DNA from 3 places in the Rhodococcus sp. 27YEA15 genome. Region 1 is predicted to be linked to each of the others. Evidence: riboswitches for the same ligand, from Rfam matches in the RefSeq annotation. Region 1 holds a riboswitch; each other region holds the start of a gene.

Region 1 (5,306 bases):
CGGTGGAGTCCGGTTGGCCGAGTTGGTCGTCTATCCGACGGGTCAGGGCCCGGCAGGCGCATCCGATAACAGTCCGGACGCGATCACCAAGTCCGATCCGAACTCGCCGATTCACCACACGCCCTCTGCGGATCTCGTGGTTGTTCTCGAGGGTGAGGTCGAACTGCAACTCGACTCCGGAAATGTCGTCCTCAAGCAGGGGGATTACCTCGTGCAGAACGGAACTGCGCACGCGTGGCACAACCGCACCGACAGTCCGGCGCGGCTTGGTGTCGTGGTACTGGGTGCAGCGCACGACGGATACTGACACCCTCGTGCGCCTTTTCGGTAGTGGACGCTACCGAAAAGGCGCACAGGGGTTTTGCCGCTAGAGTTCCGCGCGCACCAGTTTCGCGGCCTCGACGAGGTTGCGCAGCGACGCTTCCACCTCGACCTGCCCGCGGGTCTTGAGGCCGCAGTCCGGGTTCACCCAGAGACGCTCGACCGGAACGGCTTTGAGGGCCTCACGCAGTGAGTCGGCGATCTCGTCGACGCCGGGAACGCGCGGCGAGTGGATGTCGTAGACACCCGGCCCGACGCCCAGGTCGAAACCGACGGTACTCAGGTCGCCGAGCACCTCCATATGTGAACGTGCTGCTTCGATGGACGTGACGTCCGCGTCGAGCCCGGCGATGGCACCGATGACCGCACCGAACTCGGAGTAGCACAGGTGCGTGTGGATCGCGGTGGAGTCCGCGACACCAGAGGTGGCCAGGCGGAACGAACCGACAGACCAGTCGAGATAGGTGGGCTGGTCGGCGGCGCGTAGCGGCAACAGCTCGCGCAGGGCAGGCTCGTCGACCTGGATGATGCGGATGCCTGCGGTCTGAAGATCGACCGTCTCGTCCCGAATCGCGAGTGCTACCTGGTTGGCGGAGTCGGCCAACGGCTGATCGTCACGAACGAACGACCACGCCAGGATCGTGACGGGACCGGTGAGCATGCCCTTGACCGGCTTGTCGGTCAGCGACTGGGCGTAGGTGATCCAGTCGACGGTCATCGGGTTCGGACGCGAGACGTCACCGTAGAGGATCGGCGGACGCACGCAACGGGTTCCGTACGACTGTACCCAGCCGTTGGTGGTGGCGAAGAAACCCTCCAACTGCTCGGCGAAGTACTGGACCATGTCGTTGCGCTCGGGTTCACCGTGCACCAGCACGTCGATGTCCAGCTTCTCCTGCAGTGCAACCACATCGGCGATCTCGGCGCGCATACGGCGCAGGTACTCGCTCTGGTCGATCTCACCCGTGCGCAGTGCGGCACGCGCAACGCGGATCTGGGAGGTCTGTGGATACGAACCGATGGTCGTGGTGGGCAGTGCAGGCAGGTCGTGCACCTCGGCCTGGAGTTTCCGGCGCTCGGCGGCGGGGGCGCGGCCGAGCGCGGAGTTCAGGACGGCGTCGAGGCGGCCGCGGACCGTGGCATCGTTGAGGCGGCGATCGTCGCGGCGGGTGGACGCGGCTGCGCGGGCGAGCGCGAACTCGTCCTCGACCGACTCGCGGCCCTGCGTGAGAGCTGTTGCCAGGGTGACGACTTCCTTGACCTTCTCGGTGCCGAACGCGAGCCACGACCGCAGCGCCTTGTCGACGTCGGTTTCAGCGTCGAGGGTGTACGGGACGTGCAGGAGCGAGCACGAGGTGGATACCGCGAGCGTGTCGACGCTACCGAGCAGTGCGCCCAGGGTGGCCAGCGCGGCGTCGAGGTCGGTGCGCCAGATGTTGCGTCCGTCGACGACACCGGCGACGACGAACTTTCCGCTGAGATCCGGCACGGATCCGATGCAATCGTCACCGGCGACCAGATCGATCGCGATACCTTCGACGTCGGTGGACGCGAGAGCGGGCAGTGCCTCGCCGAGTGAACCGAAGTACGACGCCAGCAAGATGGCCGGCCGATCGGTCAGCGCCGAAAGTTCGGCGTACGCAGCGCGTGCCTGCTCGATCTCCGCTGCCGTTCGGTCACCGACCAGCGCGGGTTCGTCGAGCTGCACCCATTCGGCGCCTGCTGCTTTCAACTGGCCGAGCAGGTCTGCGTAGAGGGGGAGCAGTTCACTCAAACGCGAGAGCAGTGGAGTGTCGGTGCCGACCGCCTTCGAGAGCAGCAAGAACGTGACCGGGCCGATGACCACGGGTCGGGCGTTGATGCCGGCTTCGGTGGCCTCGGCGAGTTCGGTGAGCACCTTCGACGCGTCGAGTGCGAAGGTGGTCGACGGCGAGATCTCGGGAACGAGGTAGTGGTAGTTGGTATCGAACCACTTGGTCATCTCGAGAGGTGTGATGGTGTCGGTGCCGCGGGCAGCCGCGAAGTACCGGTCCAACGGATCGGCGATCGACGCGACACGCTCGGGCAGCGCGCCGAGAAGCACTGCGGTGTCGAGGATCTGATCGTAGAACGAGAACGTGTTGACCGGGATGGAATCGAGGCCCTGTTCACGCTGTGCGGCCAAGCCCCGCCGCCGGAGATCACGGGCGCTCTGCTGCAGGGCGGCGGCGTCGACGCGGCCGGCCCAGTAGCTTTCGGTTGCCCGCTTGAGTTCGCGATTGGGACCGATGCGCGGTGAGCCCAGCACGGTCGAGACGAAAGGTGTTGTCACGGAGTTTCTCCAGTTTGCCAATGCACTGATGGCCACTGCCGGTAGACGGGTACACCTCACCAGGCTTCGACGGTGTCGAGCATTGCTGCCTGCACCGCGAACGAAGCCTTACGAAGATCTACTCGCCCATTCCACGAGGCGGTGGACCGTCGGACACGGCGTGCCCGACACAGTCGGCAGGTCTTCGGACTCGCGGGCTCTCGATCGGGTGGATCGAACCTACTGGCCGTCGCTTCCCAGGCGAATGCCCAGTGCGTAGACGGCGGTCGTTCCTGCTTACCGCTGCGGGACAGTCCCGGATTTTCACCGGGTTCCCTCTCACCTCGTCGGCGTGTGCCGGCGAGGCTTCGACGCCGGGAACGGTCTTCGGGGCTCCTCATGACCGTTCCGGGCGAACCAGCTGCGCCCTCCAGCATAGGGCTACCGGGGTGTCAGCGGAAAAGTGCGCTGTCCTGGTGTGAATCGACGGCCGTGTCAGGCGCGGGAGAGGTAGGAGTTGGAGTCCGGTGGGACTCTGGGCAGACGCTCCGACGTTCGGAGGTTCTCGGCCATTTCCACGAGTAGGTCCTGCGAGGATTCGGACAGGTCCACCACTCGCGACGTCAGATTCCGCAGCCGGACGTTGTGGAGTTGCTCGACGACGGTGAGATCGGCTCCACCGCTGGAAACGGCTCGCGGGGCTTCGGACGGACCGTAGAAGTAGTCGGGGTGAACTCCGAAGAAGTGTGCGAGTGCCGCAACGATCTCCGGTGACGGGTTGGTACGGACGCCGGTACGCAGTTGCGAAAGGTACGGCGTGGAGATCCGGCAACCACGTTCGGCCATTGCGCGAACCACGACAGCATTGGTGACGTGGAATTCGGAGGTGTCGAACAATGTGTTCAAACGTCGATTGAATGTATTCGGCATGAGACTTCCCTCCCGATTGCACGTCTCCATTGTGGATAACTGCGTCATAACCAGTGTGCCGCTACGGAGGCGTCGGCGATGGGGTCTAACGTCCCTCAGCCACGGGTTATCGTAGGGTATTTCGTCCCCTCTTGGCGTGAATCGGGCAAATTTGCCGAAAAATGTGGTTGCGAAACAGTTGCCAGTACGTCCAACTTGTCGTAGATCTGGATGATGGTGGGCTACAGCCACCCGTTGGATTCCGAGATCTTCACGGCCTCGGCCCGCGTCGAGGCGCCCGTCTTGCCAATTGCAGCGGACAGGTGATTGCGAACAGTACCGGCGGACAGAAACAACGCCGCCGCGATGGCGGCCACCGGCGCACCGTCCCGCGCCGCCCGCAGGACATCGCTCTCACGTTCCGTCAAAGGCGACTCGCCACTGGTCAGGCTGTCTGCGGCCAACGTCGGATCAACGACGCGAAGACCGGCGTGCACACGCCGGACCGCGTCGGCGAGTTGTCGAGCCGGCGTGTCCTTGACCACAAACCCGCCGGCACCGGCGTGCAGTGCCTTTCGAAGAAATCCCGGGCGACCGAAGGTGGTGACGATGAGGACCCGGGTTTCCGGAACAGCGGCGCGAAGTGCGGCAGTGGCCGTGATGCCGTCCATGCCGGGCATCTCGACGTCCAACAGCGCCACATCCGGTCGATATTCGAGTGCAGCGGCAACCACTTCGTCGCCACGGCCCACTTCGGCGACGACGTCGAGGTCGGGTTCGAGATCGAGTAGTGCCGCCAACGCGCCGCGGACCAGCGCCTGGTCGTCGGCCAAGAGCAATCGAATACTCACACCGCCTCCTTCTCCGTCACCTGCAGCGTGAAACCACCATTTTCCGGTGCAGCGATGATCAGCTTCGCTCCGGCGGCCCCGGCGCGCTCTCGCAGTCCGATCAAGCCGTTGCCGGACCCGGTCGTGACCGACCCCCGGCCGTCGTCGGATACGGAGACGCTCGATCGGTCGACGCTGATGCGGCACTGTCGAGCGCCGCTGTGCCGGACGACGTTGGTGACGCCTTCGCGGATGGTCCAGGCGAAGAGTTCGCGCAGCCGAGTCGGGACGACGTCGGTGCTTCCCGGCACTTCGGCTTCGATCCCGGCAGCGCGTAGTGCTTCGCGTGCGCGGGCTATCTCCACTGGAAGCGAAAGGCCGCGGAATCCTTCGACGGCCGAGCGGACGTCGGCCAGAGCGTCGCGTGAAAGTCGTTCGAGATCGTCGAGTTCGGCCCTGGCCCGTTCGACGTCGACATCCAACAACCGCCCTGCCAATTCCGCTTTGACCGTGATCACGGTGAGGGAATGCCCGAGGATGTCGTGGAGGTCTCGGGCCATGCGTGCCCGTTCCTCGAGTACCGCACGCTTTTCCTGCTCTTCACGCTCTCGGAGCATCTGGGCGTTGCGCCGGATCAGGGTCATGACGCCGGACATGGCGAACGCGGCCGCGCACACACCGAGTGCGACTCCGGAGAAGTTGCCCCAGTCCGCCGTCATGCTGATGATCTCGACGGTGGCTGCGACCGCCAACGAGTAGATGCCGGCCGCGACGGTCGGTAACATCATGACCGCTGTCACGGCCAAGTAGGGCGCTGCCGCCAAGCCCGTCGCCCCGACGCTGGTGATCATCACCGCGGCCAACGCCGTCAGCACGGAAAGTATCAGTGCGGACTCGGGGAATGTCGGCTGGACCAGCTGGCTCTGTCGTCGGATCCGGGTCCGGGCGAAGACGAA
Region 2 (5,306 bases), 2.7 Mb from region 1:
AGCCCACCCGAGACTGCCGGTTCCTGCACGCTGGCCGCGATCGTCCGAGCGATGTCCTTTCGGGACAGAGTCGTCGAGTCGACCTGCTCGATCAACACTGCACCACCGGACGGTGTCAGGGCGTTGTAACAGCAGCGAAGTGCTGTGGTCTTACCACTGCCGTTGGGTCCGACCAGGCCGAGCACTTCTCCGGCCGCAACGTCGAACGTGATGCCGTGCAACACTTCACGACTACCCAGGCGAGCTCGGGCGTCGACGAGTTCGAGTGGTTTCACTGCTCCAGCCTCCGATACTGTCGGTAAAGCATCCAGACGAAGATCGGCGCACCGACCAGCGCGGTGACCACACCCACCGGCACCTCGGTCGACTGGGCGACCGACCGCGACGCAGTATCGGCAGCCACCATTGCCACCGCCCCTAACAGCGCCGCTGCCGGAAGCAGTCGGATCGCCCTGGTACCCACCATGAATCCCGCAAGGTGCGGAATCAGCAACCCGATGAATCCGATACCACCGGCAACACTGACAGCGGCTCCGGCAAGTACGGACACTGCCAGCAACGACAGCACCCGAAAACGGCGCACGTTCATACCGAGAGCCGCAGCGCCGTCGTCACCGGTCTGCAGCACGTCCATCCATTTGGCACTGAGCAACAGGGCAATACCGATCACCAGCAGGGTCAGCGTCGGAAACGTCAGTGTCGACCAGCGGGCGTCACCGAATCCACCCGCCAGCCAGTGCATCAGGCCGGTGATATGACGCTCGTCTGCCACGACGAGCATGACGAAGGTGATGAGGGCCGAAAATATCTGCCCCAGCGCCACACCCACCAAGATGATCGCCGTCGGCTGTGGATATCGGCCGCCGATGAGCAAGGCGAGGAAGAGCGGAATCATGGCGCCGACGAAAGCGGCCACCGGAATGGTGAAAACACCGAGTACACCTGATCCGATACCGAGAACGCTGACCAGCACAACCATGAACCCGGCGCCGGACGAGACACCGAGGAGGTACGGATCGGCCAGGGGATTTCGGGTGACGGCCTGCGCCACGGCGCCTGCCATGGCCAATGACGCGCCGACCACCGCGGCGGTGAGCGCGCGGGGCAGGCGGGAGTCGATCACAATCGACTCCCGCGCCGGTGTCCACCAGGTCTCGAAACTTCCCGGGAGCATGCGCGAGCCGACTATGGCCCACACGTCGCCGACCGGAATACGTACCGAGCCGAACGAGACTGCCAATCCCATCACCACAGCCAGAGCTACGGCAAGCCCCAGCAGTAGCGCCGAGTACCCGGACCGGGTGCGCATCACGGTGTCGTGACCACGCCCGGATGCAGCGCCGCTGCAATGGTTTGAGCCGACCGCACCAGACGGGGGCTCTCGAAGAAGTCGGAGAGCGGGACAACCACGAACCGATTCTGTTGAACGGCCGGAGTGGTAGCCATGACCGGGTGCGACTTGAGGAAATCGATCTTCTGCTCGGCGGACTCGTCGCCGTAGTCGAGGACGACTACCGCCTGCGGAGCGCGTTCACCGACAACTTCCCACGTGGTCTTGACGTATGGCCGCTCACCTTCGGAATAGATGTTCGATGCCCCGGCGTAGTCGCCTACCAACTGACCGACACCGACTCCACCGATCGTCGTCGGCACGTCCTTGCCGCCGTCGTAGAAGAAGGTCGGCACGACCGGGGTGTCGGCAACAGCAGCCTTCACCGCGTCAAGTCCGCCGACAACCTGCTCGGTTACCGCAGCAGCACCTTCCTCGACACCGAGAACTCGGCCCAACTGCGAGTAATCGTTCTCGAGCATCGAGATGTCCGGAAATCCCTTACCGCAATATTCGGAGAACAGAAAGGTATTGATTCCCCGCTCCGCGAACAGCTCTCGGGACCGGCCTTCCTTCTCTTGGAAGGCACTGCTCATGCCGCCCACGATCAGATCCGGGTCCAGATCGAGTATCTGTTCTGCAGTGGGGTACTCCTTGGCCAGGTTGGTGATCTTGGCGAACTGTTCTGCGGTTTCCGGCGTGGGAGTGGCATTGCCGTAACCCATTCCGACGATCCGATCCCCGACGCCCATCTCTATGAGTACCTCGGTGACGTGGTTGTTCATGGTGACGATGCGCTGTGGAGGTGCGTCGAAGGTTTCTTCACGATCACAGTTGGTGATCGTGACTGGTTGCGCGAAGGATTCGGTGGATGCCGAGTCCTGGGCCGCATCGCCCTTCGAACAACCGGCAGCGACGAGAGCGACCGCGAACAACGACACTGCGGCGCGAACTGGGGTGAATTTCGGTGACACGAGGACCTCGAAAGGGGGCTCAGAGCCACGAAGGAGAACCCGGCGAACTCTCGGGCCCACATACCGTCACGGGCCAGAGCTCCCGCTGGACTTCCGTTTCGTAGACCACGACGAATGGGATGTCGCACACCACCCGGCGGGTAATCGGGCTCGTCCGCACCCGGCGAATACCGAGTGCCGACCTACCGTTGCGGGTCAGCGCCGGATTCGGACCGGCTTCCCCCACACGCGTGGCTTGCAAGTGCTTGAAAGCAGTATGCACGACGCTTCCGGAAGAAGACCAAACGACCACTACAGTCGACCTCGAACCGAACCGTCACCACACCGGAGTTGATCAATGACACGCTGGGCCCATATCGTCGTAGCTCGAAAATGGTGGGTTCTGTCCCTCGCGGTTCTGATAGTTCTCATCAGCGGTGTGTGGGGCCTGGGAGTGTTCGGCAAACTCGGTCAAGGCGGATTCATCGATCCGGGTAGCGACTCCGCGAAGGTCGCGAACATCATCGAGGACAACCTCGGACCGCAGACCCCGGACATCATCGCTCTCTACACCCCGTCCGACGGCGGCAGCCTCGACGACATCGGTCCGGCGGTGAACACCGTCATCGACGCGTTTGAGGCCGACGTACCGACGGCAGCGGTGAAGTCCTACTGGACTGCCGACGCCACCACCCGCGCAAACCTGCTCTCGCACGACGGACGAACCGGCGCCGTCGCCATCACCTTGGCACCGGACTCGGGCGTCACCGCTGCGGGCTTCGCCGATGTGCTCACCACCCTCGACGTGCCAGGAGCCGATGCGCAATTCGCGGGCAACACCGTGGTAGGCATTGCGTTCAACACCAAACTCGAACAGGATCTGGTGGTCGCCGAGGCCATCGCCATCCCGATCACATTGGTGTTGCTGGTGTTCATCTTCGGTGGGATCGTCGCGGCGGCGGTCCCGGTATTCGTCGGAATCCTCAGCGTTCTCAGTGCTCTCGCAGTGCTTCGGCTCCTGACGTTGTTGACCGAGGTGTCGTCGTTCTCGATCAACGTCGCCTCCTTGCTGGGCTTGGGACTGGCCATCGACTACGGACTGTTCGTCGTCGGCCGTTTCCGTGAGGAATTGAATGCGGGGTCGGAACCGGGTGCTGCTGCGAGACGAACCCTTCTCACCGCGGGTCGAACAGTCATGTTCTCCGGATTACTTCTCATCTGCGCGTTCAGCGGCATGCTCGTCTTTCCCCAAGAGGTCATCAAGTCCCTGGGCTTCGGAGCCATCGCAGCAGTGCTCAGCGCGGCAGTCCTCTCGCTCACCGCTGTTCCGGCTTTGTTGGCCGTCCTCGGCCATCGCATCAATGCCTGGACCTGGCGCAAGGATGCCGCCCAACGCGGTGAGGAACGCTCACAACGGTTCTGGGGTCGAGTCGCTTCCTGGGTGATGAAACGCCCCGTCGCCGTCTCCGTCACCATCGTCGCCATTCTTCTGGTAATGGCGTCGCCGCTTCTCGGTGCACGCCTGGGCGAACTCTCGTACACCGCTCTACCGGACAATGATCCAGCTCGTATCGCGACGGACACCCTTGTCAACGACTTTCCGCAGACCGGCAACGGGGCCACGCTGATCTTGCAGGCAGAAGGTGCCTCGACGCTCAATCCTGCCGAAGGCGCGGCGATAGCCGAAGCCGCCGGACAGGTGGACGGTATCGGCCAGGCAATCGTGGTCGCCAGTACGGCCAAACTGGTGGCCGTCCAGGCTTTCTACAGTGAAGGCTCCACTCCGGAGTCGCAGAGCGCCGCAGTCACCGATCTGCGGGCCATCTCGGCTCCGGACGGAACCCGACTCCTGGTCGGCGGCGGTCAGGCAATGATCGACGACGGCAACAACGCCGTCTTGCACTGGCTGCCTGTCATGGTTCTCATCATGGTGGGCTCGACGTTGATCTTGTTGTTCCTCGCGTTCGGTTCCGTGGTGTTGCCCATCAAGGCCGTGCTGATGGCAGCTCTGAGTCTGGCCACCACATTCGGCGTCCTGACGTTCGTCTTCCAGGACGGTCACGGAGTGCAATTGCTCGGTGTCAGTCAGACACCGCTTGAGGCGACGTTCGTCGTACTGATCCTGGCAGTCGTCTTCGGGTTGTCCACGGACTACGAAGTCTTCCTGATGTCACGCATGGTCGAAGCGAAAAACGGTGGTGCGACCACGGAAGAGGCCGTCAGGTTCGGGGCCGAGCGCACGGGACGCATCGTGACGGCGGCCGCATTGCTGCTGATCGTGGTGACAGGCGCCTTCGCGATGTCCGGACTGTCGGTGATGAAGTTCCTCGGCGTCGGCATGATCGTGGCTCTCATCGTGGATGCAACGGTCATCCGCATGCTCTTGGTGCCGTCGTTGGTCAAACTGATGGGTGAGGCCAACTGGTGGGCGCCTGCATGGATGAAGAAGGTGCACGCGAAGGTCGGGATCGGTCACTGACGTGGGAGTGACCGAGAGTTGACAGTTCTCCCGGAGTGGGTTTCCTACTCCGGGAGTACTGGCTTTCTCAGGAAAATCGGCCCTGCGGCCGATGCTCCTGCCAGGATCGAAGACGAAACTCGAAGCATGAGAATTTTCGAGTGGATCCTCGACGTTCCTGTTCTTCTCCTCGCCTTGGTGTTCCTGTTGTCCGGGACGGTGACGGCTTTCATGCATTTCGAGCCGGAGGACGGGGTGATCCTGACCCGTCATTGACGATCGGTGTCCGCGCGACCTCGAAACGCTCCACGCCCGGATATTTGTTTCCGAGTGGGCGCACCGCGAATCCTGTCGCTTCGTAAAACGCGACGGCGTCTCGATCGGTTTCCGCCACCACGTCCGATCCGGGTGAGTAACCGCGAAGCCATTCGACGAGTGTTTTGCCGACGCCGCGCCTTCGATATTCGGAGGCGGTGGCGAGGTGGAGAAGTTCGGTTCGGTCCTGACCGGGTAGGAAACCGACGACACCGACGACGAGCTCTTCCAGATATGCCGCCGCCAGAAC
Region 3 (5,306 bases), 370 kb from region 1:
GCCAACTCGCTCTAGCCGAGAACGACGCGTTCACCGCTCTGCCGCTGCTACAAACCGCCGTGGCGGCACACGCGAAGCAATGCACTCCGTCGGCGTTCGCCACACCGCTCATGAGGTCCACCGAGACAGATCTACTGCTGGCGCTGGGCGAAGGCAACAAGGCGGCAGCCCTCGCCGAGCGCATCGTCGATCCCGCGTCCAACCCGTGGACGTTGACGTCGGTCGCTCGACTCCGTCAACGAACCGGCCACCCCGAGGCCGCCATCGCACTATGCCACCAATTCGACTGGGCACGTGATTCGTATCCGCGCGCGCACATGGAAACCCTACTCGTCCAAGCAGTTGCACACGACGCGCTGGGAGAGCAGCGATACGCGACCGACGCCTGGTCCAAAGCGTGCAGCATCGCCGACCAGACGGGACTACTCCGGCCGTTCTCGACCATTACCGCAGCGGACGTCGACCGCCTGGAATCAGCAGCGAAAACCGACTCGCCCGCGCTCGCCGAATTTCGGAACTCCCTTCACCGGGAACCTTTCCCACCATCGGTGCACATAGTCTCTCTGACCGAGCGCGAACGCACCGTGCTGGCACTGCTGTCGCTGGGGCTGGGGTCGGCGGCGATGGCCGACAAACTCTTCGTATCCGTCAACACCGTCAAGACCCAACTCCGGACCATGTACCGAAAGCTCGACGCGCACAACAAGAACGAGGCCATTGCCAACGCGCGGGAACTGCGCTTGCTCTGAAACGAACACCACTCAGGATCGACGGTGTTCGACGAGTAAATCCGTCACAGCGGCGCGGTAAGACTCCGGCTGATCGTCGTGAACGAGATGTCCGGCGTCGGCGATACGCACGTAGCGAGTGCCGGGTCGCCGTGCCATCTCCTGCATCTGCCCCGGCGGGGTGATCGTGAACTCGCCCTCGACGAGCAGTGCGGGAACCGACACCGCGTTCCACTGATCCCAGAAATGTCGGATACCCCATTCCTCGGAGATGTCGCGGAAAGTGGAGACATCTCCGTGCAGGTACCAGCCGTCGTCGCGGCGTTCGAACGAGTCGAGAAAATACTGCCCGGCCACCGGGCCGAAGAAATCGGTCACGGCGTCCGCCGATGCAAACGGTTGCGGCCACGCCGCCACCATCTGCGCCCAATCCGCAGCGGTGCGCCCCCGAAAGTCGGGGGCCATGTCCTCGAGCACCAACGCCGTCACCTTGTCCGGGTGTGCAGCCGCGAAGCACCAGGCGTGCAGCGCACCCATCGAGTGCCCGATCACGATCATCGGCTCGCCGATCTCCGCGACGGCGGACGTAAGATCCTCGACGAACGCTTCCGTGGTCAGTTCGGCCGGTGCCGGTCGTGCGTGGCCGGCCGCGTCGAAGGTGTAGACGTGACCGAACTGCCGAATCCACGGGACGTGCCGACGCCAGGTGCGGGCACTGCCCATCAGTCCGTGCAACAACAGAATCGGCCTGCCGCTCCCACCTTCGTCATGCAACACGAGTGTCACCGTACGCGCGCAGGACACACAGGTAATGTCGATTCCATGGCAGTCGTGAAGATCAATGCAATCGAAGTTCCCGAGGGTGCAGGCCCCGAATTGGAGAAGCGGTTCGGAGCGCGTGCTCACGCCGTGGAGAACTCTCCCGGATTCCTCGGATTCCAACTCCTTCGCCCCACCGCCGGTGAGAGCCGCTACTTCGTGGTGACGCAGTGGGAGTCCGAGCAGGCATTCGCCGACTGGCGTGACGGCCCCGCTCGTGAAGCTCATGCAGGCGAACGCGCGAAGCCGGTAGCCTCGGGCGCATCGCTGCTCGAGTTCGAAGTTGTCCTGGACGTGGCAGCAAAGAGCTGATCCGGTCGAGGATTGTGCTCGCGTTGCGAGCACAATCCTCCTCACGCGTTGACACGAGCGGGCCGTAGTGCCAAAGTTCGCTTGTTAACGCGATGGTTCGACAGGAATCCGGTGCAAGCCCGGAGCGGTCGCGCCACTGTAATTCTGGGCGTCCCGCACGCCCAGACAGCCAGATACTTCGGCCATCGCATGGACCTAGGGGACGCGAAAATCCCAGGAGGCTTCGATGGCTCTCGCCTATTCTCCCGATTCGTCGATCGACTCGGCTCGACTCGCTTGGATCGCCGCAGCCGTGGTGCTGCTCTCGATGCTCGCGCTCTACGTGGTCGGATTCGACCAGGGCGCGATATCTCGTACCGGCATGTACATGCATGAACTCATGCACGACGGACGCCACCTGATGGGCCTGCCGTGCCACTAGTCGACAATTTCACGAAGCTTCTCATTCGTGGTTTGTTGGCCGGTTTGATCGCAGGCATCCTTGCCGGCGGTGTCGCGTTCGTGCTCGGTGAGCCGCACGTCAATGCCGCCATCGCGATCGAAGAGGCCGACAGTGCTGCCGACGGATCCGCCGGTCACACCCACGGTGACGAAGAAGCCCCGCTAGTCAGTCGCGACGGCCAACGTGGCGGCCTGTTCCTGGCCACCTCGCTGGCCGGGCTCGCGCTGGGAGCGATCTTCGCCGTCGTCGCCCACTACGGTCGTCGAATCACCACAATGTCTGGACCGCTACTGGCGATCATCATCGCCGTCGGAGGCTGGTTGGCCATCGAGGCCGTACCGTTCTTCAAGTACCCGGCCAATCCTCCGGCCGTCGGTGATCCCGACACCATCAACCAGCGAACCCTCTTGTGGCTCGCTGCCGTGATCCTCGGACTGCTGGCCGTCACCGCTGCCGCAGCTGCCGCGAAAGCCGTCGCCGGACACGAGTTCCTGTCCGTGCGCATCGCCGCTCCGGTCGCAGCTTTCCTGGTGATCGTCGCGATCGGATACATCTCACTTCCCGGCGTCAACGAGGTGGGCTCCGACTTCCCGGCCACCCTGCTCTGGGAGTTCCGACTCTCGTCCCTCGCCACCCAGGCAACGCTCTGGCTGGTGCTGGGGTTGGCCTTCGCTTTCCTGACCGACCGGGCCACCAAGAACTCCGAGATCGCTCGCAAGTTCGCGGTCCGCTGACCCGTTTGCTGTGCGCCTTTGTCAACCCTCGGGGGTTGACAAAGGCGCACAGCAGTTTTTAGGTCAGGTGATGTACTTCCTGAAGTCCGTAGACCGGGGTCGGGATCCCCTCGTAACGGGCCTTCAACTGCAGGGCCAGGTACAGCGAGTAATGGCGCGACTGATGCAGATTTCCGCCGTGGAACCACAGCGCTTCCTGCTGCGTCGGCTTCCACATGTTGCGCTGCTCACCCTCCCACGGCCCCGGATCCTTGGTCGTGTCCGAGCCGAGGCCCCACACCTTGCCGACCTTGTCGGCGGTGTCCTGACCTATCAGATCTGCCACCCACCCGTTCATAGAGCCGTAACCGGTTGCGTAGACCACCACGTCGGCAGGCAGTTCCGTGCCGTCTTCGAGGATCACGCTGTTCTCGGTGAGTTCACGGATGTTGCCGTGGGCAAGCTTGATGTCACCGTTGGCAACGAGTTCGGCTGCACCGACGTCGATGTAGTAGCCCGACCCGCGTCGTAGGTACTTCATGAACAAGCCCGAGCCGTCGTCGCCCCAGTCGTGGTCGAAGCCGGCCTTCTCGAGACGATCGTAGAAGTCCTTGTCGCGCTCGCGGATGGCGTCGTAGACGGGGATCTGGAATTCGTGCATGATCCGATACGGCAGCGAACCGAAGGTCAGATCCGCCTTGTGCGTGGTCATCCCGGCGGCCAGTGCGCGCTCCGAGTACAGATCGCCCAGACCGAGGTCCATGAGGGAATCCGACTTCACGATGTGCGTCGAGCTGCGCTGCACCATCGTGACGTCGACGCCGTTCTCCCACAGGGCGCCGCAGATGTCGTGCGAGGAGTTGTTCGCGCCGATGACGACGACCTTCTTGCCCACGTACTGATCCGGGCCGGGGTGCTTGCTCGAGTGGTGCTGATCGCCGAGGAACTTGTCCTGACCGGGGAACGTCGGGACGTTCGCCTTGCCGGACATGCCGGTCGCCATCACCAACTGCTTGGGACGCAACGTCAACTGCTCGCCGTTACGGTTGACCTCGACGGTCCATTCCTGCGTCTTCTCGTCGAACGACGCGGAGGTGCAGGTGGTGGAGCTCCAGTACGGAACCTCCATGACCTTGGTGTACATCTCGAGCCAGTCGCCGATCTTGTCCTTGGGAGCGAACACCGGCCAGTTCTCGGGGAAGGGCATGTACGGCAGGTGGTCGTACCAGACCGGGTCGTGCAGGCACAGGGACTTGTAGCGGCCACGCCACTGATCACCGGGGCGCGCATGACTGTCGATCACGATTGCCGGAACCCCGAGCTGACGCATCCGTGCACCGAGCGCGATGCCACCCTGCCCGCCGCCGACTATCACCACGTACGGCTGTGTGGTGTAACCGAGTTCGCGGTCCTCGATCTCCTTCTCCTCCGCCCAGGTGATGCGATTCGGGTCAGCGCCGTGCTTCGCGCCACGCGGGCGACGGGTGCCTTTGCCTTCCTCGTGCCCTTTCAGTTCCTGCAACGACGTAAGCAGGGTCCAGCCCTCGTCGCCCTTGAGACGAAGGTGTCCGTGCGCCCGGCCGGTTGCCGTCTCGAACGCGATCCAGGCAGAAGTGACCCCATCGGCTTCGTCGGGTGTCTCGGTGGTGTGAAATCCGGACGGATCGGTGTCCGCGAGACGGTCGGTGAGCATGTCGGCGATCTGCTCGCGCCCCTCGACGGTCTTGATGTTCCAGGTGAACGAGACTAGGTCACGCCAGAAGCTGTCGAGTGCGAACTTGCCTACAACTCGCTCGATGTCACGAGCTGCAAGCGCCGCCTCGAAATCCGCCAACCACGCGTCGACGCGCTCCTGAGGTGTTACAGCCGTGAGCCCAGGTGCAACTGCGGGTTCGATGGTTTGCGTCATCACTTCTCCTTCTTTGTGAATGTGATACACAGCACACATCAGAAGTGGTGGGGGTCACAAGCGTTGCAGTCGGTTGCAATGTGCGCACTTGTGATCATCGCCGAGCGGAGAGTGGGCTCGCCGGTGAACAGTCCGGCGGCGTCACTGCACGCGGCCACCCGAAGCGGATGGGTTTCCCAACTCACCCGGAAATGACCTGGCGGAAAATGCGATCCATCGCCCGAAATGTCGGCCAAGTTGACGCTGCGAAAGAACCTCGCGCGAATCGTCGTCGCGCAGGCCTGTCGATTCGTGGACCACGCCGCCGTCACGCCGGCCCTACCGGCGAGCGAACTGCAGCTGTTGCCGCTCTCTCGTGCTCCGGCCGTGCGTTCGTCTCAGGC

The links. A riboswitch is a leader RNA that binds a small molecule or an ion and turns the genes downstream of it on or off. The one in region 1 is predicted to bind cobalamin.
Region 2: linked by a shared signal. The riboswitch ahead of ABH922_RS15540 (ABC transporter substrate-binding protein) and the one ahead of metE (5-methyltetrahydropteroyltriglutamate--homocysteine S-methyltransferase) in region 1 are both predicted to bind cobalamin.
Region 3: linked by a shared signal. The riboswitch ahead of ABH922_RS00745 (CbtB domain-containing protein) and the one ahead of metE (5-methyltetrahydropteroyltriglutamate--homocysteine S-methyltransferase) in region 1 are both predicted to bind cobalamin.

The regions. Positions count from the first base shown of each region.
Region 1 is NZ_JBMHHW010000001.1:527,314-532,619, forward strand. Features, by position in the region: gene ABH922_RS02440 (cupin domain-containing protein) at 1-307, shown strand, start outside; gene metE (5-methyltetrahydropteroyltriglutamate--homocysteine S-methyltransferase) at 368-2,632, opposite strand; cobalamin riboswitch at 2,791-2,988, opposite strand; gene ABH922_RS02450 (helix-turn-helix domain-containing protein) at 3,107-3,541, opposite strand; gene ABH922_RS02455 (response regulator) at 3,763-4,371, opposite strand; gene ABH922_RS02460 (sensor histidine kinase) at 4,368-5,306, opposite strand, start outside.
Region 2 is NZ_JBMHHW010000001.1:3,275,757-3,281,062, forward strand. Features, by position in the region: gene ABH922_RS15530 (ABC transporter ATP-binding protein) at 1-275, opposite strand, end outside; gene ABH922_RS15535 (FecCD family ABC transporter permease) at 272-1,309, opposite strand; gene ABH922_RS15540 (ABC transporter substrate-binding protein) at 1,309-2,304, opposite strand; cobalamin riboswitch at 2,423-2,593, opposite strand; gene ABH922_RS15545 (MMPL family transporter) at 2,642-4,762, shown strand; gene ABH922_RS15550 (hypothetical protein) at 4,889-5,017, shown strand; gene ABH922_RS15555 (GNAT family N-acetyltransferase) at 4,971-5,306, opposite strand, start outside.
Region 3 is NZ_JBMHHW010000001.1:159,776-165,081, reverse strand. Features, by position in the region: gene ABH922_RS00760 (LuxR C-terminal-related transcriptional regulator) at 1-749, shown strand, start outside; gene ABH922_RS00755 (alpha/beta fold hydrolase) at 762-1,505, opposite strand; gene mhuD (mycobilin-forming heme oxygenase MhuD) at 1,551-1,859, shown strand; cobalamin riboswitch at 1,936-2,060, shown strand; gene ABH922_RS00745 (CbtB domain-containing protein) at 2,086-2,280, shown strand; gene ABH922_RS00740 (CbtA family protein) at 2,271-3,035, shown strand; gene ABH922_RS00735 (NAD(P)-binding domain-containing protein) at 3,094-4,923, opposite strand; gene ABH922_RS00730 (DsbA family oxidoreductase) at 5,301-5,306, opposite strand, start outside.